One region of the Lysinibacillus sp. GW823-FHT02G10 genome, then DNA from elsewhere that is predicted to be linked to it. Evidence: riboswitches for the same ligand, from Rfam matches in the RefSeq annotation. Region 1 holds a riboswitch; the other holds the start of a gene.

Evidence for each region. Region 1 has a riboswitch for S-adenosylmethionine ahead of AC1RFD_RS16415 (MetQ/NlpA family ABC transporter substrate-binding protein). Riboswitches for the same ligand answer to the same signal wherever they lie in the genome.
Region 2: another riboswitch for S-adenosylmethionine. It lies ahead of metA (homoserine O-acetyltransferase MetA); the one in region 1 lies ahead of AC1RFD_RS16415 (MetQ/NlpA family ABC transporter substrate-binding protein).

Annotation. Positions count from the first base shown of each region.
Region 1 is NZ_JBXAJI010000005.1:165,310-176,224, reverse strand. Features, by position in the region: gene AC1RFD_RS16435 (alpha-hydroxy acid oxidase) at 1-586, opposite strand, end outside; gene AC1RFD_RS16430 (enoyl-CoA hydratase/isomerase family protein) at 601-1,380, opposite strand; gene AC1RFD_RS16425 (methionine ABC transporter permease) at 1,394-2,065, opposite strand; gene AC1RFD_RS16420 (methionine ABC transporter ATP-binding protein) at 2,058-3,083, opposite strand; gene AC1RFD_RS16415 (MetQ/NlpA family ABC transporter substrate-binding protein) at 3,191-4,021, opposite strand; SAM riboswitch class I at 4,110-4,214, opposite strand; gene AC1RFD_RS16410 (PPC domain-containing DNA-binding protein) at 4,337-4,840, shown strand; gene AC1RFD_RS16405 (pyridoxal phosphate-dependent aminotransferase) at 4,883-6,052, opposite strand; gene AC1RFD_RS16400 (carbon-nitrogen family hydrolase) at 6,149-6,943, shown strand; gene AC1RFD_RS16395 (PucR family transcriptional regulator) at 6,996-8,564, opposite strand; gene AC1RFD_RS16390 (amino acid permease) at 8,798-10,210, shown strand; gene AC1RFD_RS16385 (CoA-acylating methylmalonate-semialdehyde dehydrogenase) at 10,235-10,915, shown strand, end outside.
Region 2 is NZ_JBXAJI010000001.1:1,329,900-1,340,814, forward strand. Features, by position in the region: gene AC1RFD_RS06920 (Ger(x)C family spore germination protein) at 1-177, shown strand, start outside; gene AC1RFD_RS06925 (hypothetical protein) at 182-415, shown strand; gene AC1RFD_RS06930 (GerAB/ArcD/ProY family transporter) at 447-1,595, shown strand; gene metA (homoserine O-acetyltransferase MetA) at 1,635-2,570, opposite strand; SAM riboswitch class I at 2,694-2,805, opposite strand; gene AC1RFD_RS06940 (nucleotide excision repair endonuclease) at 3,009-3,380, shown strand; gene AC1RFD_RS06945 (hypothetical protein) at 3,433-3,819, opposite strand; gene AC1RFD_RS06950 (TrmB family transcriptional regulator) at 3,842-4,624, opposite strand; gene AC1RFD_RS06955 (TSUP family transporter) at 4,750-5,520, shown strand; gene panF (sodium/pantothenate symporter) at 5,561-7,006, opposite strand; gene AC1RFD_RS06965 (YhdT family protein) at 7,006-7,269, opposite strand; gene AC1RFD_RS06970 (short-chain dehydrogenase) at 7,523-8,077, opposite strand; gene AC1RFD_RS06975 (class I adenylate-forming enzyme family protein) at 8,139-9,614, opposite strand; gene fabG (3-oxoacyl-ACP reductase FabG) at 9,630-10,361, opposite strand; gene phaZ (intracellular short-chain-length polyhydroxyalkanoate depolymerase) at 10,345-10,915, opposite strand, start outside.

The DNA of each region.
Region 1 (10,915 bases):
GCTTCAATGGTGAAAATTGATTGCGTACATCTTCTTCACGCCAGCCTAGCATTACGGTGTCGACAGTTAAAACGATCGCTTCAAATCCAGCTCCCTCCGCACGTGCAGCCATGCTAAAAGCAATTTCTTCATTAGTAGACCAATATAATTGAAACCATTTTGTTGCAGAAGGCGCAGCTTGAGCAACTTCTTCAAGAGCAAAAGTGGACACAGTGCTTTGTATATAAGGGATATTTAAAAACTGGGCGGCACGTGCAACGGCAAGCTCACCTTCATCGTGAACCATTCCGTTCATGCCCACAGGAGCAAAAAGCAAAGGAGTTGGATATGTTTTACCAAACAAATGAACCGATGTATCAACGTTTGACACATCATTTAAAAATCGGGGAACAATGGAATACTTCTCAAAAGCTGCACGATTATTGCGCAGTGTTTGTTCACCGCCAGCACCTGAACGGATGTAGCCAAAAGGGCCAGCTTCGATTTTTTCCGCTACGGCCTTTTCTAAATCTGCAAAGCAAATGGGGAAGGGGACTTGTGCAGTTATATTTTTTAAGAGTAGATCGCCATCAGTTATGTTTGTCATCGTTACTACCTCACTTATTTATTGAAAATAGGCTTTCTTTTATTTAAAAAGGCTTGAATACCTTCGTTATAATCGTCTGAACTAAATGAATCCAAAACTAACTGTGCCAGCTCATCGTTTTCTTCAATTTCACCATCAACAATTGCTTGGATAATTTTTTTGATGCCTGCGTTTGCAATGGATGATTTACTTAATAAATGTTCAGCGAATTGCAATGTCGCCTCATCAATTTCCTCTGGTTCGTGTAGGGCCGTGATTAAACCAATGTTTTTTCCTTCTTCAGCTGTAAAAATAGTAGCTGTGTACAAAATTTCCCTTGCCTTAGCGACACCAACAATATTGATGAGACGTTTCGTGCTTTCTAAATTATAGACAATACCTATGTTTGCAGCGGTAATGCCTAGCTTACTCTTAGGCGTTGCTATTCTAAAATCACAAGCATTTGCTAACTCTAAGCCACCACCAATTGCTAAGCCCTGAATCATAGCAATTGTCGGGTGTGGAAATTTATAGAGAGCATCGATCGCCTTTAGAGCCAATTCATTATAGGCTTTGGCATTGTCTGTAGCATAACGAACATCTAAAAACTCGCTAATATCTGCACCAGAAGAAAAGGCTACTTCATTGACACCGCGAACAATTAAAAGTTTGATGGAAGAATCTATACGGAGCAGCTCTAGTTGGTCTACTAAGGCTTGAAACATTGCCCTTGATAAAGAATTCCGTTTATCCGGGCGGTTTAATACTAACGTTGCAATATAGCCATTTTTCTCTACATAAATTTCGTTTGTCATCTTCATTCTCCTCTTAATCTTTTTTCAACTTCGCGGCGAAGCGGTTACCAATGGATTGAATGCTCTGCACAAGGATGATTAAGATAAAGACAGTTGCATACATCACATCAACCTCATAGCGCAAATGACCATAACGATAGGCAAGGTCACCTAAACCGCCAGCACCAACCATTCCTGCCATTGCTGTTGCACCAATTAATCCTATTGTGGCAATTGTTAAGCCTAAAATAATAGATGGTCGCGCTTCACGTAATAGGACATGCCAAATGATATGGCGACGTTTAATACCCATGGCTGTGTAGGCTTCTACTACTCCGGAATCCACTTCTAAAAGCGCAGACTCCATCAGTCGTGCAATATAAGGAGCTGTGTAAACAACTAGTGGAACGATTACACCTTTAACACCAATTGTTGTACCTACAATTAACTTGGTAAAAGGTAAGATGAAGAATAGTAAAATGATAAATGGAACAGAGCGAACAATATTGATAAATAGATTAAAAAACTGATAGAAAAATTTATTTTCAAAGGATTGTCCTGGTCGTGTTAAAACGATTAATAGCCCTAATGGAATGCCAATCAGAATGGAGAAAAATAATGAAATTCCGACCATTTGAAATGTTTCGATAATTGCTTTGCCAATAACATCTGACCAATCTGTAAAGAAGCTTTGGATACTACTCATTGAACGCACCTCCTAATTCTTCCACTGCCACGCCATTTTCTGAAAAATACGTTAACGCCTTTTGGACAATCTGCGTTTCGCCATGTAAATGCACCACAATATTGCCGACAATACCGTTTTTTAATTCAATAATATTAGCTGTTAAAATATTTGGTTGCACATCATATACCTTAGTGACTTCTGCTAATAATGGCTTACCAGTACTTTCACCAAGGAATGTTAAACGGATTACACTTCCTGAAACATTTAATTGCTCAATAAGAGAAGGGGATAAATTACGTTGTGAAATTGTATTCAAAAACTTTCGCGTTGTAGGGTGATTCGGTTTCGCAAAAAGTTCAATCGCTGTGCCAAATTCCACAACTTTCCCTGATTCTAGAACAGAAACCTCATCGCAAATTTTTTGAATTACATTCATTTCATGTGTGATGAGCAGAATCGTAATGCCTAATTCACGATTAATTTTTAACAACAATTCAAGAATGGCTTCCGTTGTCTCAGGATCAAGTGCACTTGTTGCTTCGTCACTAAGTAAAATCTCTGGTTCCTGTGCTAAGGCACGTGCAATAGCCACACGCTGTTTTTGACCACCTGAAAGTTGATTTGGGTAACTATCTAGTTTATCTGTTAAACCGACAATTTCAGCATACTTAGCTACTCGGTTTTTTACTTCCGCCTCTTTATAGCCTAGTAGCTTTAAGGGAACTGCAATATTATTGTAAACTGTTGCTGTTTTTAAGAGATTAAAGTGCTGGAAGATCATCCCGATTTTTTGGCGTGTTTGACGTAATTTGTGAAGAGAAAGGGTCGTAATGTCTACATTGTCTATCACTACTTTTCCTGCTGTAGGACGTTCTAGTAGATTAACGCAACGAATGAGTGTACTTTTACCAGCACCACTATAGCCGATTACACCATGAATTTGTCCCTTTTTTACGTGAAGGTTGATGCCATCCACAGCTTTTATGATGCCTTTTTTCGATTTAAATTCTTTTGAGATATTTTGTAATTGAATCATGCGATTGTTTGCTCCTTTCTCAACCTTCTAAAAAGCAAGAATCTGCTCGTCTTCCCATTGGGGAATTTCAGCAGATTCTTCGGCTTTATAGAAGCTTTCTGAACATATTACCAGCTAGGGATTACAGAACCTTTGAATTCCTCTTCGATGAATTGACGCACTTCGTCAGATTGGTAAGCCTCAACGAACTTTTTAATTGTTGGATCATTTTCATTTTCAGCACGTACAACAATATAGTTCACGTATGGAGAATCAGTAGATTCCAATAAAATAGAGTCATCTTTAGGGTTAATGCCAGCCTCTAGTGCAAAGTTTGTATTAATAGCTGCTACATCTACTTCACTAAGTTGTTTAGGAATTTGAGCTGCCTCTAATTCAATGAATTTTAAATTCTTTTTGTTTTCTTCTACATCACGGATCGAGGCTGTTAAGTCTGCACCCTCTTTTAACTTAATATAGCCAGCTTCCTGTAAAACAAAGAGGGCACGTGCTCCATTCGTTGGGTCATTTGGTAAGCCAAACGTTGCACCGTCAGGAATGTCATCAAAGGATTTATATTTTTCTGAGTAGATACCCATTGGATTTAAAATCGTCTTGCCCACTGGTACTAAGTCTGTATCATGGTCTTTATTAAATGTATCTAGGAAAGGCTCGTGTTGATAGCTGTTCGCATCAAGATCACCTTCAGCTAAGGATGTATTAGGTAAAACATAGTCAGAAAATGATTTTAGTTCTACTTCTAGCCCATTTTCTTTTGCTACTTTAGCGGCTACTTCTGCAATTTGTTCGTGTGGACCAGAAGTGACGCCTACAACGATTTTCTTTTCATCAATTCCTTCAGCTTGGCTTTTACTATCTTCTTTAGAGCCACAGCCTGCCAAAGCTGCTACTAATGTTAAACTTGCTAAACCTACTAAAAATTTATTTTTCTTTTTCATGAAAATACCTCCAAGATTGTTTTTATCGGTTTTTTGAAAATAAAAAAACTCTCTTACAAATTAAGAGAGGCTCATGAAAAGATGTCCTCTCTTATCTATCAAACGAAGATCGTTTGCAGGATTTAGCACCTTCCTATAAAAAGGAGGTTGCCGAGCTTCATAGGGCCAGTCCCTCAGCTACTCTTGATAAGAGATTTATAATATTTTTTTGTAATTCCGATAGAACTAATATAATTTATAGGGTATAGTAAGTCAATAAATAATTTTTAAATTTTTTATATAATTATAATATTTCGACGCAAAAGAGGGATAACAATGTCTGTAAGAGTTAATTATGGTATAGGTTCATTTGGTAAGGTTATTAGTGCTCGTTTTCTAACGGGAACAGATATCATTGAAGGAATTGAAGCGCTTTGCGAAGAGAATAGTATAGAGTCAGCAACAATTGTAAGCTGTATTGGCAGCTTTCAAAAAAGTAGCTTTGTTTATTTAGTGCCAGATGCAACAGTTCAAATTCAAGTTCGTTTTAGTGATGTGATTGAAAAAGAGGGACCATTAGAATTTATTCAAGGTTCAGGTGTGGTGTGTAAGCGAGAGGGTGGATATGAGACACATTTCCATGGTTCTATGAGCGATCAATGGGGTGTTGTATCAGGTGGGCATTTAATAAAAGGAGGCAACCCTGTTATTACTGCTGACATCGTGTTGGCAGAGGTACAAGGGATTCAACATATTCGAAAATGGGATGATGAAACAGGTCATGTTCAATTTTATCCATTAGAAAATGGTTTAGGGCAACCAAGGAAAATTGAAAAATAGTAATAATCCTGTAGCTAGGGATAGCTACAGGATATGGCGTCATTATCTTTTAAACAATTGTAATTGCTCGATTCTATGGATTGCTTCACGTAAGCGCTCCTCACTAACCAGCAATCCTACGCGAACATAGCCTTCACCATATTGACCGAAGCCATTACCTGCTGCTACAGCGATATCAGCTTTTTCGAGCAAAAGATCAGCAAACTGTTCACTTGTATAGCCTAATGGTACAGGGAGCCATGCGAAGAAGGAGCCTTTTGGAGCCGTAACATGCCAGCCAATTCTTCGAGCTTCTTCAATGAGTACATTGCGGCGACGCTCATAAGTAGCTCGTAGTTCATCCGCACATTGCTGGGAAGCCGTCAGTGCTACTGCTGCGGCTTGTTGAATGGCAGGGAATTGACTACAAAACAGATGATCCTGAATTAGATTAATAGCAGCAATAATCTCGGCATTCCCTACAGCGAAGCCTATACGCCAGCCAGCCATATTATAGGTTTTCGATAATGTATACATTTCAACTCCTACTTCTTTTGCACCCTTTGCTTGAAGGAAGCTAAATGGTTTATTACCGTCAAATCCTATTGCCCCATAAGCAAAATCATGTGATACGATAATATTGTGCTCCTTCGCAAAGCGAACGGTCTCTTCAAAAAACGCAAGTGATGCTGTACCACCTGTAGGGTTGTTCGGGTAATTTAAGTAAAGAAGCTTTGCTTTTTCTTTCACTTCATCAGGTAATGCATGATAATCAGGTAAGAAATCATTTTCAGCAAAAAGGGGCATTACTTCAAAATTGACGTCTCCTAGTACAACACCTGATAGGTAATCTGGATAGCCAGGATCTGGTAAGAGCATCGTGTCACCAGGGTTTAACACAGCTAAAGGTAGCTCAACTAGACCAATTTTTGTTCCACCAAGAATCGCTACCTCTGTATCTGGATTTAGTTCTACCTGATATTCACGTTGATAAAAGTCCGCAGCAGCTTGGCGTAATTCAGCGAGACCTCTAAATGGTGAATATTTGTGGTTTTGAGGATTTTCAGCTGCTTCCTGTAATGCTTGAATGATGTGAATAGGCGTTGGCTGATCGGGATTTCCTTGCCCAAGGTTAATGACATCACGCCCTTCTTCTAGAGCCAAGTTTACTTTTTGAACGAGTGCTGCAAAAAATTGAGTGGGTAGTTGCTGTAGTTTTTTAGAGAATTCCATGCATGATCACCTTTTTCAGAATATAATAATTATTATTGAAGAATATGAAGCAAATAGTATTACTTTTTCTGTTAATTGTCTAGAGGAGGAATAGAGATGAAAATCGGTTGTATTCAATTAAATATTGGCTTTGGCAAAGTTGAAGAAAATTTTGAACGTGCCGAGGATAAGATTCGTGAAGCTGCAAAAAATGGGGCAGAAATCATAGTGTTACCTGAAATGTGGAATACAGGCTATGCTTTAGAGAAACTACCTGAGCTAGCAGATATCAATGGTGAGCGGACAAAGGCCTTTTTGGCTAAACTTGCTAAGGAACTTGATGTACATATTGTAGGGGGCTCTGTTTCAACAAAGAAAGGCGATAAATTTTATAATACGATGTATACCTTTGATCGTAATGGAGAACTAGTTGGGGAATATAGCAAGGCACATCTTTTCCGTTTAATGGACGAGCATCTTTACTTGGAAGCAGGGGATGAAATGAATCGTTTTGCTTTAGATGATATTGAAGCTGCTGGTGTCATTTGCTATGATATTCGCTTCCCAGAATGGTTACGTGCACATGCATTACAAGGAGCAAAGGTATTATTTGTACCAGCGCAGTGGCCAACTCCGAGGATTGACCATTGGAAAACGTTGCTACAGGCTCGTGCAATTGAAAATCAATGCTTTGTGATTGCAGTAAATCGTATTTCGAAAAAGGTAGAAAATTTTAATGGGCAGTCTATGATTATTCAGCCTTGGGGAGAAGTATTATGGGTAGGTGCTGAGGACGAGGAAGTAGCAGTGATCGATGTAGACTTTTCTATTGTCGATGAAGTACGTGGAAGAATTCCTGTTTACGATGATCGTAGACCTGGATTGTATCACGATGTAGTTGTGAAAAGGTAATAAAGGGCACGCTTAGGAGGGGAGATAGCCTTTTAAGCGTGCCAACTTTTTTCTAGCTCTTATCCTCGATCAATGAATTGGCTAGTAGCATAAATTCAAGTGTAATGCGGTTATGCCCGTTCATAAAATTTTTACCAAGTAAACTTTCAAGCTTTTTTAAGCGGTGATAGAGTGTTTGACGAACAATAAACAATTGATTCGCTGTTTGCTGTTTAGAGCCATTTGTTTGTAAATACACCTGCAATGTTTCGAGAAGCTTACTATTATATTTTTCATCGTATTCAATAACGGGCTGTAAATAGTCGTAAATCACTTCCTGTAAATCCACCTGCATTTGTAATTTATAGATTAAATGATATAAATGCAGATCATCATAAAAGAACGAGGACGTTTGTACTTTTCGACAAATATATAAGGTTTCTAGTGCAGTTTGATAACTTTTAGGAATTTCATCCACATCACAAACGACCTTCCCAATAGCTATCTGATAACCTTGTGTCTGCTGCTTTTTATAAAATTCAGTTTTGACCAAAGAGGAAAACATGTTGTTTAGCATATCACGAATGGCTTTACTATCTTTGGTATGCAGTAAAATAAAAATAACATAGCTTTTTCTTTCAAATAAAAATGGAATAAAGCCATGTTGCTCAAAGAGATTACGATAATAAAGCTTACTATAGACTACATCCTCCTGCGCCTTTGTCAACGTATTAGGAGAAGCCAAAATAAAGACAGTGCCACTGGATTGTGTATAGTTAGTATAATGTGTAACGATAAATTTATAGATTTCCTCCTTAGATAGTTTTTGATCAATCCAATCAGCTAAAATCGAAGCATCCTCAATATTCTTTTTTTCCTCAATATAGAACTCTCGCATTAAAAGCTGTGCCAACGCTGTTGCCGTGCGATCTAATATTAATAATTCAAATTCGGAGAAAAGCCCATCTTCTCGATAAATTGATAAATCGGCATAATGTTGATCAAATAGAAAAATAGGCTCATGTTTAAATTGCTGAGACGATGTATTCAATGTTAGGAATTGCTGCCGCTTTTTATGAACCATATTCGGGAAAAAGACAGGTTCTCTACCCTTAATGGAAAACATAATTTGTATTTTCAATTCATTATACATATTTTGTAAAATATCGTCCGTATTTTGTCCCAATACTGCATTTTTGTTCAATGTTTGTGAGTAAGCTTCTAGTGAAGAAATCAATAGATATTGCTGATTGATAATTTGACTATGTAAATCCTGTGTAATACGAACAAAAGGAACTGCTTCATGGAAAACAATAATAGGCAACTGGTGGCGGTTGGCAAGTGTTAAAATCGCTTCAGGAACTGCTTGAATAGAGGTGCCATATTCAATACAAAGGGCAGCACAATTTTTTTGAATGATGGCTTCTATAAAGGATACAAAGTCCTCGATACTATGTTGGAGACTAAGCCCTGTAGTTAATACTAACTCTTCACCAACTAAAAAATTATCAACATGAATGATTTCTAGTACATGTGCCCATTTAACGCTCCTTGTTAATCCCTCATGACCTGCAACTACCTCTGCATTTTGAAAATATTTATTCTGTAAAACGTCTAGTACTTTTAGTTGAAATGGGCTCATTTTTGCCCCTCCTTTTGACATGCGTGTCTGTGGTTAGAATTCAATAATTTCTGCTTTGCGCTAAGAATTTACTCATAAAATCGTTTAAAAATTATTTTAAGAATATTTAGTCTATTTTACATTATGTATAAAACAAAAGTATAGAATTTTACAGTTTGTCTATTACTTCAACGTTATGAAAGATGTAAGATTTTTGTAAGCGATCAAGCAATCTACTAAAAGAGGTGACAGATATGGGGCAACAAACGCATTTACAAAGAGGATTAAAGAAGCGGCATATGACGATGATTGCGATTGCCGGTGTAATCGGTGCTGGACTATTTATGGGGAGTGGCTCGGTCATTAACCTAGCTGGTCCAGGGGCAATTTTATCGTATATATTTGCAGGAATTATCGTTGTATTAGTTATGCGTATGCTAGGTGAGATGGCGGCAGTCAATCCAACGAGTGGATCGTTTGCTCACTATGCACATGAAGCCATTGGTCCGTGGGCAGGTTTTATGATTGGATGGTTGTACTGGTTTTTCTGGGTGATTGCCATTGCTTTAGAGGCAACAGCAGCAGCTGCCATTATTCAATATTGGTACGATGGGATTCCTTTATGGCTTTTAAGTCTGTTATTAACTGTAGCACTTACATTAACAAATGTTCTTTCTGTCAAAGCTTTTGGTGAGTTTGAGTATTGGTTCTCTCTTATTAAGGTTGCAAGTATAGTCGTTTTTCTAGGTCTTGGTGCTTTTATTATCTTTGGTATTGCTCCAAACTTTAATGCTGTTGGTATGACCAATTTAGTTGAACAGGGTGGTTTTTTACCAAATGGTTTTGGCGCTGTTCTAATGGGTGTCGTTATCGTTATTTTTTCATTTATGGGGACAGAAATCGTTGCGATTGCTGCTGGTGAATCGGATGAACCGTTAGCCGCTGTCACAAAAGCTACCAATTCTATTACTTGGCGTATTTTAATTTTCTATGTAGGCTCTATTGCAGTTGTAGTGACGCTATTGCCTTGGCATTCCTCAGATATTTTAACAAGTCCTTATGTAGCGGTACTTGATTATATTGGTATTCCTGCAGCCGCACAAATTATGAATTTTGTTGTTTTAACTGCTGTATTATCATGCCTAAATTCAGCACTATATGCTACATCAAGAATGGTATTTTCTTTAGCGGAAAAAGGAGAAGCACCAAAGGCATTTTTAAAATTAAATAAAAATGGTGCACCTGTTAATGCCATACTTGCCGCAACATTTTTCTCATATATTGCGGTCATTATGAACTATGTGTCGCCAGATAAAGTATTTATGTTTTTATTAAGTTCTTGTAGTGCTATTACGTTGATTCTTTATTTAATCATTGCCTTTTCACAGTTAAGAATGCGACGGAAGATTGAGCAAGAAAATCCAGAGCTATTAAAGGTGAAAATGTGGCTATTTCCATATTTAACATATTTAACAATAGTAGCAACAACAGCATTACTCATTGCGATGTTCTTTATAGAGTCTATGCGCTCACAAATTTTATTTACATGCGTTATTGTGGCCATTGTGATGATTTTCTATATGCTGACTCAAAAGAAAAAGGTGATCAAACAAGCCGATGAATCAAGTTCCCTTTTCACAAAAGACAAGTTTGATTTTGAACAATAAGACGAAAAAAAGGAGTGGTCAATTATGACAGTTCAACAAGAAATGAAAACGCTAACACATTTTATCAAAGGAGAAGAGGTAGCAGGTACAAGTAACAGATTCTCTGAAGTATATAATCCGTCAACAGGTGAGGTTATTGCAAGAGTACCCCTTGCTTCAAGAGCCGAGGTAAAGCATGCTATTCAGTTAGCTAAGGAAGCCTTTCCAGCATGGAAAAAAACATCAATTGGGAAGCGGGTAGAAGTGCTACATCGTTTCCGTCAGCTGTTAGTAGAAAGACAGGAAGAACTTATCAATGTGATTTGCCAAGAAAGTGGAAAAACTAAGGAAGATGCGAAAGGTGAAATTGTTCGTGGTATTGAATCTGTGGATATGGCGATCAGTGCCCCCCAATTGCTAAAAGGAGAGTATTCCGTCAATGTAGGTGGAAATATTAATGCTTTTTCTGCCAAATCGCCTCTTGGTGTAGTAGCAACCATTGCACCATTTAATTTCCCTGTTATGGTACCACTGGCTATTACAAGTATGGCTGTTGCGGTAGGAAATGCAGTTATTCTAAAGCCATCTGAACGTGTACCTATTTCAGCATTATATTTGTGCCAATTATGGAAAGAGGCAGGTCTACCAGACGGTATTTGGACAGTGGTTAATGGAGATAAAGAGGCAGTCGATGAACTATTAGAAAATAAAGAGATTCAAGCAATT
Region 2 (10,915 bases), on a different contig from region 1:
GATGTTTTTGGATTTGGGGATGCCCTACATCGGGCAGATCCAAAGCAGTGGAAAAAAATCAAGGATGACTGGACTTCCATTTTTCCAGATTTAGCAGTGGCTGTTCATGTAAAGGTAACAACCCAAGGTTCAGGTACGATGCAAAATTCATTATTAAACAAGCCAAAGGAGGAGTAATGAGATGGTACTAGCCGTAGCTATCTTGATTATTGCAATCATTGTTGCTCTTGTTTTTATTCCAAAGCTAAAAAAGCAACAGGATAGAAAAGCCATTATTGTATTCTCCTTTTTGCTACTTATTGGAACGGCTTTAAATATGGGGATTGCCCTTAAAATCCATATTCCTAGCCCATTAGATTTGATTACCTTTATCTTCACACCAATTAGGGATTACATTGTGTCATTCACAAAATAGAAAGATGGACTGAGAAACGGAGGGTAGCTTGATGGAAAAAGAGATAATTAGTTCAAGACAGTTTACAATCGTTACCTTTCTCTATTCTATCGGTACAGCGATTTTAATTATCCCTTCGAGTATTACTGGTGCCGCTAAGCAAGATGCTTGGATAGCGGCAAGCATTGGTGTTCTGCTCAGTTTACTGGTTCTAAAATTATTTTTAACACTGGCCAATCAAACACCGTCCCTAAACTTTATCGAGGCCAATGAAAAAATTCTTGGGCGTTTTTTCGGGAAAATCACAGCGATTTGTTTCCTGATTATGACCTTTCTTTCGGCTGGAGAATTACTTTATTTTATCGGTATTTTCATGAAAACGGAAGTTATGCCAGAGACACCGACATTAGCATTTGCCCTACTGTTCAGTATCCTTATTATGTATGCCGCTTATTTAGGGATTGAGACCTTTGCCCGTTCGGCAGAAATCCTCTTCCCATTGTTTATCTTTATTTTTATTTTTTTCGTCATTAGTATTACCCCTCAAATTACATTTGAGAATATTCAGCCTCTACTAGAAGCGACCAAAGCATCTATGTTTTATAGTATTGCACGCTTTATGAGTATCTTTTCCTTTCCATTAATTGTATTATTGATGCTCTATCCTACTGGCGTCAATGTACAGCCGTCTGCACAGAAAGGGCTATATATTGGGGCAATCCTTGGCGGAATCGTCTTAGTTACGTTGATTGTCCTATCGATTCTTGTATTAGGTCCTGAAAACACTGCATCAAGGACATTTCCTAGCTATGCCTTAGCGCAAAGAATATCTATAGGGAATTTTTTACAGCGCATTGAAATCATTATGGCATTTATGTGGATTACGTCTATATATATTCGTACATTTATGTATTTCTATACGACCGTTGTTGGCCTTGCACAAATTTTGAAGATTAAGGATCATCGTCCGCTTATTATACCGATGGGTATAATTGTCATTGGACTTTCTCAAATTGTTCATCCAGATATTGTGCATTCTACTAATTATAATAATGAAATTTGGCCAATTTTTTCCTTTATTTTCACCATTTTATTACCCATACTTTTGCTGATTGTAGTAGTTATTCGCAATCGTAAATCCAAGGCTCAAAATAACGAAACACCTCAGCAGGAAACAGAAAATGACAATCAAAAAGTCTAATTTCTTCTAAGCTAGAAAAGAAATTAGACTTTTTATTAATTAAATATGATATTCGATTTCATCTACAAAATCCCATTCATATGGTGTTTCTTGGTAAACATAGTAGTTCAACCAGTTAGAGAATAATAGATGCGTATGGGCACGCCATGTATTCATCGGCACTTGTGTCGGATCGTCATTCGGGAAGTAGTTTACAGGAACGGCGATATCTATGCCCTTCGCCACATCGCGACTGTATTCATCGGCTAGCGTTGTCGCATCATACTCTAGATGCCCCGTAATCATAATATTTTTATTATCTTTTGATTGTACAATAAATACCCCAGCATCCTCTGAATAGGATAATAATCGTAGATCTGGATGATTGCGAACCTCGTCAATCGAAACAGATGTATAGCGTGAATGGGGCGCAGTAAATAAATCACTAAAGCCACGTACCAAATCTACAGTTAAATCTGTAATCACATGGGAATAGACGCCTGAGCATTTAGCAGAAAGCTCAACCTTCCCAATGCCATAATGATGATACAATGCAGCCTGTGCCCCCCAACATATATGTAGCACGGATGTCACATTCTTTTTAGACCAATCCATAATTTCTGAAATTTCCTGCCAATAGTTGACCTCTTCAAAAGCCATTTTTTCTACTGGCGCACCAGTTATAATCATACCATCATAGCGTCGGTGTCGAATCTGATTGAACGTTGTGTAGAAAAGCTGCAAATGGGATTTACTCACATTTTTAGACTCGTGTGTGGCTGTATTCAAAAAGGTAATATTCACTTGTAATGGTGTATTCCCCAATAAACGTAATAATTGGAGCTCTGTTTTTTCTTTTTCAGGCATTAAATTTAATATTAATATATTTAATGGACGGATTTGCTGTGTTTTCGCACGATCTTCTTCCATGACGAAGATTTTTTCCTCACGTAAATGTTCTCCAGCTGGTAAATTTTTCGGAATATTAATTGGCATCTTGCTTTCCCCTCTCTATAATCACTCTCTTTTAGCAAATCTTGCTTGCGTAGGATGCAACGAAATTAAAAAATCCTCCTCATTCCATACGAGATAGAATGAGAAGGATTTTTTTCACGTCCACTCTTATCTCTCAAAGGAAAAAATCCTTTGCTGGAATTAGCACCTTTCTAACAATTGTTAGAGGTTGCTGAAGCGTCATCGGGCCAAATCCCTCAGCTTCTCTTGATAAGATTATTTAATTATCTTGAATTGTAACACGAACTAGTTAGAATATCAATAATTCATAGAATATTTTGTGATTCACGCGCATGTTTCTTGGTCATTTGATGTACACTAAGCTTGCTATCTGTGGGGTTTCTACATTTAAAATTTATGGTAAACATGCCGTAATTATGTTACCATATACTTTTAGTAAGAGAGAGGAACGTGAATAGTTTGATTAAAATTGAATTTCCAAAACCAGATCTAGTAATCCGTCAACGTGAACAAGATTTAAAACCAGGTGATGTGCCAATCACACCTTACTTCGGTTTTATTGACTTCCATAAAATCACACGTGATAAAGGCGGCATTTTCTTATTCTATAATGACAAGAATGAGCTATTGTTTGTTGGGAAAGCACGTAAAATTCGTCAACGTATTAAAAAACATTTCGAGGATAATGTATCTCCGATGAAAAACCATCGTGATGAAGTGTTCAAAATTGAAGTCTATGAAGTAGAAGATCCAATGGAACGTGAAATTTACGAAACATATGCGATTAATACTTTCCGCTCTAAATATAACGTAGACAAAGTCTTTTATTAGATATCACGTAAAGAAACCGAAATCTCATCTAAAGGGATTTCGGTTTCTTTTATCACATAATGGTCATACGATCAATTGGCGTACTCTGACCGTTTATTCGCAAATCAATGGTATCCAGCTCAGGATTCTTGACGGTGACTTTAAAAACATAGGGTTGAGCCTCTTTCCTTTGCTCGCTGCCTTCTTCTAACTGGATAATAAGCCTATTTCCCTCAGCTGTAATACTTGCCAATACATTCCCTTTTGAATAATAAACAAGGTAATATGGAGCATCCTTTTCATGTAATAGTTGTATTCTGTCATTAGAAACGATATTTTTTTGGACCTTATCTGGGACAACCGTTAGCTCATGAATCGTTGGTGGTTCGGTAGGTGGTGTAGCATTACAGGCTCCTAGCATTAGTAGGCTTATTAAACCTAGCAACACGAATTTTTTCAAGTTCCTCCCCTTCCTTATACGACTATTCTAAGAAAAAAGCTTTACGTTCCTTAGCAATCCAGTCTTCTAACTCCTGGTCATCACGTTTTACTAACCGATTGATGAGCACATCATGCCATATATAATCCTCTAACAAATAAATATGAACCGGATCATTGGTGATAAAGGCCGTCTCTTGGGTAGATGGAGAATGACCATAAATCATTTCCTGACCATCTATCGATAAGATAAACCAATGCGGTGTAGACGCTTTTTTTGTATAATGTGTGGCTCTATGCTGGTCAATTGAGGCGAGATGCTCTCCTACATACAACGTAATGCCATGAACAGGAACATGCAGCGCCACCTCTTGCAAATCTTCACGTAAGGCATCATACATATCTTCCCACATCGACAGCATCACTTTTTTCTTCGCCTTCTTTAGAAGTGACTGACAATAGTTGATAATGGATTCCTTGCCCTTCAGCATGACCACTTTAGGCTCAGCTTCCTGTACTTTTTCCTCTAATTTCTCTAATTTCCCGCTTATAGACGTAAAATTCGACTCCCAGCGCTGTTGCATTTGCTGTAAGAACACAGACACAGGCATTGCCGAATAGGTCGTTTGTTCTGCGGTCTCTTCTTTTAACACGATGCCCTTTTCTACAAGGATATTTAAAATATCATACACTCTTGCACGTGGTATGCCAGAATTTTTACTAACCTGATAAGCACTGACATGACTTTGCTGAACAAGTGCCGTATAGGCCTTCGCTTCATATTCTGTAAAACCCATTTCTTTCAGCTGGGTGATTAATTCCTCCATGTAATCCCTCCGTTATCTTTATTATAGGCTACCAATGTGAAGTTTTGCCAATGAAAAAATGGGGTTTACAGCGCAAATAAAATTAGTTACTATTTCAGTAGTAACTAAATTTAAAGAGGTGTCATATGTTGTTTGAAATCGATGTACATATTCTAATATTATTAATTTCTTTTGGATTTCTGGCGGCTTTTGTTGACTCAGTAGTGGGAGGGGGCGGTTTAATTTCACTACCAGCCTTACTATTTGTTGGGCTCAATCCAGCTGCTGCGGTTGCCACGAACAAACTAGCAGGAGCTATGGGCTCGCTCACTTCCTCTATTTCTTTCTATCGTTCTGGCCAGCTGGACATTCGCTCTGTCCTCAAATATTTTCCACTAGCATTTATCGGATCATTATGTGGTGCTTGGACTGTGCATCTGATTAATCCAGCATTACTAAAGCCATTAATGCTTGTTATGCTGGCGGCTGTTGGGGTATATACGATCTTTAAAAAAGATTGGGGTGCTGTCTCTACCGTAAAAAATCTATCTAAAAAACATTTGTTTTTATTTATGCTGCTATTATTTGCTATTGGTTTTTATGATGGATTTCTTGGTCCTGGCACAGGGTCGTTTTTAATCTTTAGCTTCTTATTGGTAGGCTTCGATTTTTTAAAGGCGGCTGGTAATGCGAAGTTTTTAAATTTGGCGAGTAATGTGGCTGGTGTTTGTATGTTTGCTTACTTAGGTCAAATTCATTATGTTTATGGTCTAGTCATGGGCATTGCGCAAATTGGTGGGGCTATGCTTGGCTCACGGATGGCAATCAAGAAAGGAAGTGGCTTTGTCCGCACACTATTTATTGTCGTTACAATGACATTACTTGCGAAAAATGCCTATGATTTTATGATGCATTAAAATAAACGCCACAGAATTTGAAATCTGTGGCGTTTTGGCGTTAAATCATAAGCTTTTCGTTTTTAAATTTATGACTAGTGGACAAACTGACAATCACAAAAATAAAGAAGGATGCGACAATTGGTATCGTGACTGTATGCATACCAAAGACAGAAGGATAAAACCGATCAATCATAATATACAACAACATGCCTGAAATCATTGACGCAATCGCTCCGTATTTATTCGCTTTTTTCCAATACAATCCTAAAACGACTGTCCAAATAAAGACAGCCTCTAGTCCACCGAAGGCAAATAAGTTCAACCACACTAATAAATCAGGTGGATTGAGTGCAAAGATGACAACGGCTAGGCCAATGACTGTTGTTACAATAAAGCTTGCACGCTTTATCTCTGCATCACTAGCTTTCGGCTTCATATAATTTAAATAGATATCTTTGACAACTGTAGAGCTGACAAGCATTAGTAAAGCATTAACCGTAGACATTGTCGCAGCCATTGGTGCAGCTAAAACGATTCCTGCTAAAAATGGCGGTAATACCTTCAATGTCAGGAGCGGCATGACTTTATCACCAATCTCAATGCCCGGTAAGACAGGTCGGGCTAACACCCCAATTAAATGCATGCCAAACATGATTGTCCCTATGGCAATCGTGCCAATAAGAATCGCTTGATGCATACTTTTGGAATCCTTATAGCTCATCGCACGAACCGCAATTTGCGGAAGTCCTACAACCCCTACACCAATGAGAATCCAAAATGTTGAGACATACAGAGGCGTTAAATCTCCTTGTGCGCCAAATGGTGACACAAAGTCAGGATTTTCAGCGACCAGTGAGGCCATTATATTGTCGATGCCTCCACCTGCCACAATCGTGCCGATTAATAAAATAATTGTACCAATCACCATAATTGAACCTTGGACCGTATCTGTAAGTGCAACCGCACGAAAGCCTCCGATAATCACATATACTAACACGGAAATCGCAAAAATAAACAGTGCTGCTGTGTAGCTTAAGCCAGTTAATGACTCAATTAAGCGTGCACCCCCAACCCATTGAGCCATCATAGCCGAAAATAAGAAAACAATGATGCTAATGGCTGATAAAATAACAATGACATGGCTTTTGTAGCGTTCACGTAAAAAGTCGATTAACGTAATGGCCTGGTAACGACGAGCAATAATGGCGAATTTTTTCCCTAAAATCATGAGTACAAAATAACCTGCTGGTAGCTGAGCCATTGCCAGTAATACCCACCCAAGTCCTTTTGTATAGGCTACACCCGGTCCTCCGATAAAACTACTCGCACTGCCATATGTAGCAATCATCGTCATTGCAAGGATAAAACCACCCATTTCACGACCACCTAGGAAATACTCCTGCAGGAATGAATTAGAGGAGCGGACATGCTTATTGGCCCAAATACCGATTCCAAAAATAATAATTAAAAATAATAGCAATGGAAATACAACTTGCCAATGCATTAGCGATCCACCTCCTCATCATCGAATGGTACCTCTTTGAAAAAGAGTTTCATCACAATCCAGATAAGAAGGATCATAAAGCCTGTCCCAGCGATACAGCTATAGAAAAACCAGGCAGGAAAACCAAATACATACGTATAATTTCTTGGATCTCCTGAACCTAATCCATAGGCAAAGCCAAACCAAATCGCAAAGTTGACAAGGACGAGTCCAATTCCGATAAGCGCCTCTCGATGCGCTATTTTAAAGCGTTGATCTTTCACATGTAATCCCCCTAACCTACTCTATTTTACTGATATGTCGCTCTGATGGGAAGAGATGTGAGTAAATAAGGATAAGTTATATGGAAATGATTTTGTTATACTAAGTAAAAGGTAAGGAGAAGAAAGTTGCTTGATCCTGACGTTTTTCACACAAACCTAACTATCCCTCACAATTATGTAGACATCTACAACAAACTGATAATGGAGATAAGTAAAAACCTTCGTCCATCTAGTTAGACGAAGGTTAGTTAGTTTATAATGGTCGCTTTTCCCAAGGTTGTAGCGTCCCGACAATATGGATAGGTTGATCCTGTTGAATAGCAGCAACGACACCTTGCGATATTTGCTCATGCGTAAGCCATCTCGCATGACCTTCTTCCATCATAAAACCTAGCTGGATTTGCCTGTATTGCGAACGAGCAGGGAGCTTCAATTTCTCTTGGACTTCACTTAAATTCGCCTTACTCCCCAACACATGAAACAGTTTCCATTCCCCGTTATTCTCTATTGAAATTACATTGGAGATGTTCTCTAATGTAGTGTCCGCATAGGAATGAATCCAAGCAACGACCAATTCAATGGGCCCATTATGCTTAAGCGTTTCTTCTAGCTTCTCTTTTAATAAGGCTATATTACAATAATCTACTAAAATCGGCGTTAGAAGGGCGGGTTTGGTTGTTCTACTTCGCAAATCTTCCATTCGATGGGCACTACGTCCAATTAGTGAGACATGGTAGCCATCATTCACTAACCTACAGGATGTGTCAGCCAACATCCCTGTTCCACCAATAACTAATGCGTGGGCCATTTATGTGTCCCTCTCTTATTTCGGATTTAGAAAGACGAGCGTTTCTTCCTTCTCATCATACTTAACAGATAGATGAGTCGACAAGCCTATACAATGCCTTTTTATCGATTTTACCAACGCTTGTTTTTGGTAGTTCGTCTAAGAAAATCATTTGTTTTGGAATCTTATAACGTCCTAATTGTTGATGACATAGCTCATTAAGATCATCTAATAGAGAGGCTACTTGGTGGGGACAAACAATAAAAGCTGTCACGATCTCACCCCAATAGTCATCACCTACACCAATCACGGCCACCTCCCGCACATCTGGATGCCGTAGTAGACATTGTTCTACTTCCTGAGGATAGATATTTTCACCACCTGAAATTATCATTTCTTTTCTACGCCCAACAATATAAAAATCGCCTTCCGCATCCATCATCGCTAAATCCCCTGTTTTCAACCAGCCATCTTGCAGGATATTGGCAGTTTCTTGCTTGTTATTCCAGTAAAAGCGAAACATATGCTTCCCTCTTACCAATAGCTCTCCTACTTCTCCAGGTGCACAACTTTTTCCTGTATGATTGATGATTTTAGCTTCATTGAATTGCATGCTTTTCCCGACAGCCCCCTTTTTTGCATAGGCACGCTCTCGGTCAATATAAAAATTATTGGGTCCTGCTTCTGTTAAACCATATCCCTCTTTAAAAAATAATCCCTTATTATAAAAAGCATCGTAAATAGGATGAGGGCACGGGGCACCTCCAGATAAAAATACCTTCATGGAAGGAAATTGATTTTCCTGAAAATACTTCGTAGCAATCATTGCTTGATACATTGTTGGCACAAAAAGAGAAATTGTCGTTTGATATTGGTTCGTTGCTTGTAGTGCCTCTTCTGCATCAAATTTATCGCCAATAATGACGGTTCCTCCCGCCATCAGTAAGGGAATGCATAAAGCATTTAAGCCACCAGTATGAAACATCGGCATATAATTTAATGTCCGATCTTGAGCATGTAAACCCCAGCTAATAATAGTATTCATGGCATTCCAATTGACCGACTGAAAGGATAACACTACTCCCTTTGGCTGACCCGTCGTGCCTCCTGTATAAATCATTAACCATGGATCATCCACATCCACGTCTTGCCTACTTGGTTGTATCTCCTTCTCATGCTGGCTAACATGAAGTGAAAACATTTTTTCTAAAACTAAGGGACAATGACTATCCTCTTCGTATAATAGGATAGCAGGAGTTGCATCCTCCAAAATTTGTGTTAGCTCCTCCTTGCTTAAGCGCCAATTTAAAGGTACATAAATGAGCCCACGTAGCCCACAGGCAAATAAAACAGCAAACAATTGGATATGATTTTTCGCAAAAACAGCGACTCTACTTCCCTTTTGTAGCTGCTGCCGTTCGAAAAATTGACTCCATTTGCCGATTTCCTCAGATAATTGCTGGTAGGTCAATTGTTCCTTTGATGTTAAATTAATCAAGGCGAGGTGGTGAGGTGTTAAAGCTGCACGTTTTAAAATCCATTCTTGCTCAACAAACATCTTGACTACCCCCTATCACATCATAATTGCGCCATCCACATGCAGAGTATGCCCATGAACATAGGAGGCCTCATCAGATGCTAAAAATAAATAGGCATTGGCAATATCACGTGGTGTCCCTAGGCGTTGTAGGGGGACGATTGATCGCATTTGAGCCAAAATATTTTCAGGCATTTTTTTGACCATATCTGTTTCTGTAAAGCCAGGTGCCACTGCATTAACGTTAATCCCCTTACGCCCTAATTCCTTCGCCCATGTTTTTGTCATACCTACAATCGCTGCTTTTGTCGCTGCATAATTGGTTTGACCAACATTGCCATATACTCCACTAACTGAGGATGTATTTATAATTTTGCCTCCACCTGCTGCCACCATATAGGGAATGACCTCCTGTGTACAATGGAAAACACCTGTCAAATTGACATCTAGCACCTGCTGAAATTGATCCTCCGTCATTTTTGTCAGCATCGCGTCTCTTGTAATCCCCGCATTATTCACTAAAATATCAATCCGTCCTGCCTGTTCGATCACTGCCGTCACCAGCTGATTAACGCTCTCTCTACTTGCAACATCTACTTGTATAAATACAGCATTTTCGCCTAGTTGTTGTGCTGCTAGAATGCCTGCTTTATCGTCATAATCGGCGATAAACACCCATGCCCCCTCCTCGATAAAACGCTCAGCAGCCGCATAGCCAATACCATTTGCAGCGCCTGTAATGATAGCCACTTTATTGTTCAAACGCATACTGTCTTCCTCCAATTTCTAAAAAAGCTTCAATTTCAGCTGTCAATTGTGCTAAATCATCGACCAAAGGCGAATGCCCACAATTTTTTAGGCTTACAAACTGTGCTGTTTTGCCTAAATCATGTAATATCTCTGCATTCATTTCCTCTGTAATCACCAAATCACGATCCCCTCGGAGCACTAAAATTGGGATATGAAGCAGCATGGCCTCCCGAGAGCCTTTTGCCACCTCATTGTCAACAGCGCTTATATTAAATGTATTGAGTGCATGATATACTTCTGCTAAATTGCGCTGTGTAAGCATATCTTCTACATATTCTTGATATTTTCCCTCGTTTGGTCGATGATGCGTATAAATTAATACATTCCATATAGACTGTAAGCCTTCCGCATTTTTTTCATCGTAGAAGCCTTGAATAAGCTTTGTTTTGGATGTATCCACCAATACCTCCTCATAATGATAGGCTCGCTTAAAGGAGGCTGGATTGCCTGTTCCTAAATCCGTGTAAAATGGATAACCACGTGTAGAAGCAGACGCAAGTAAAATTAGTCGT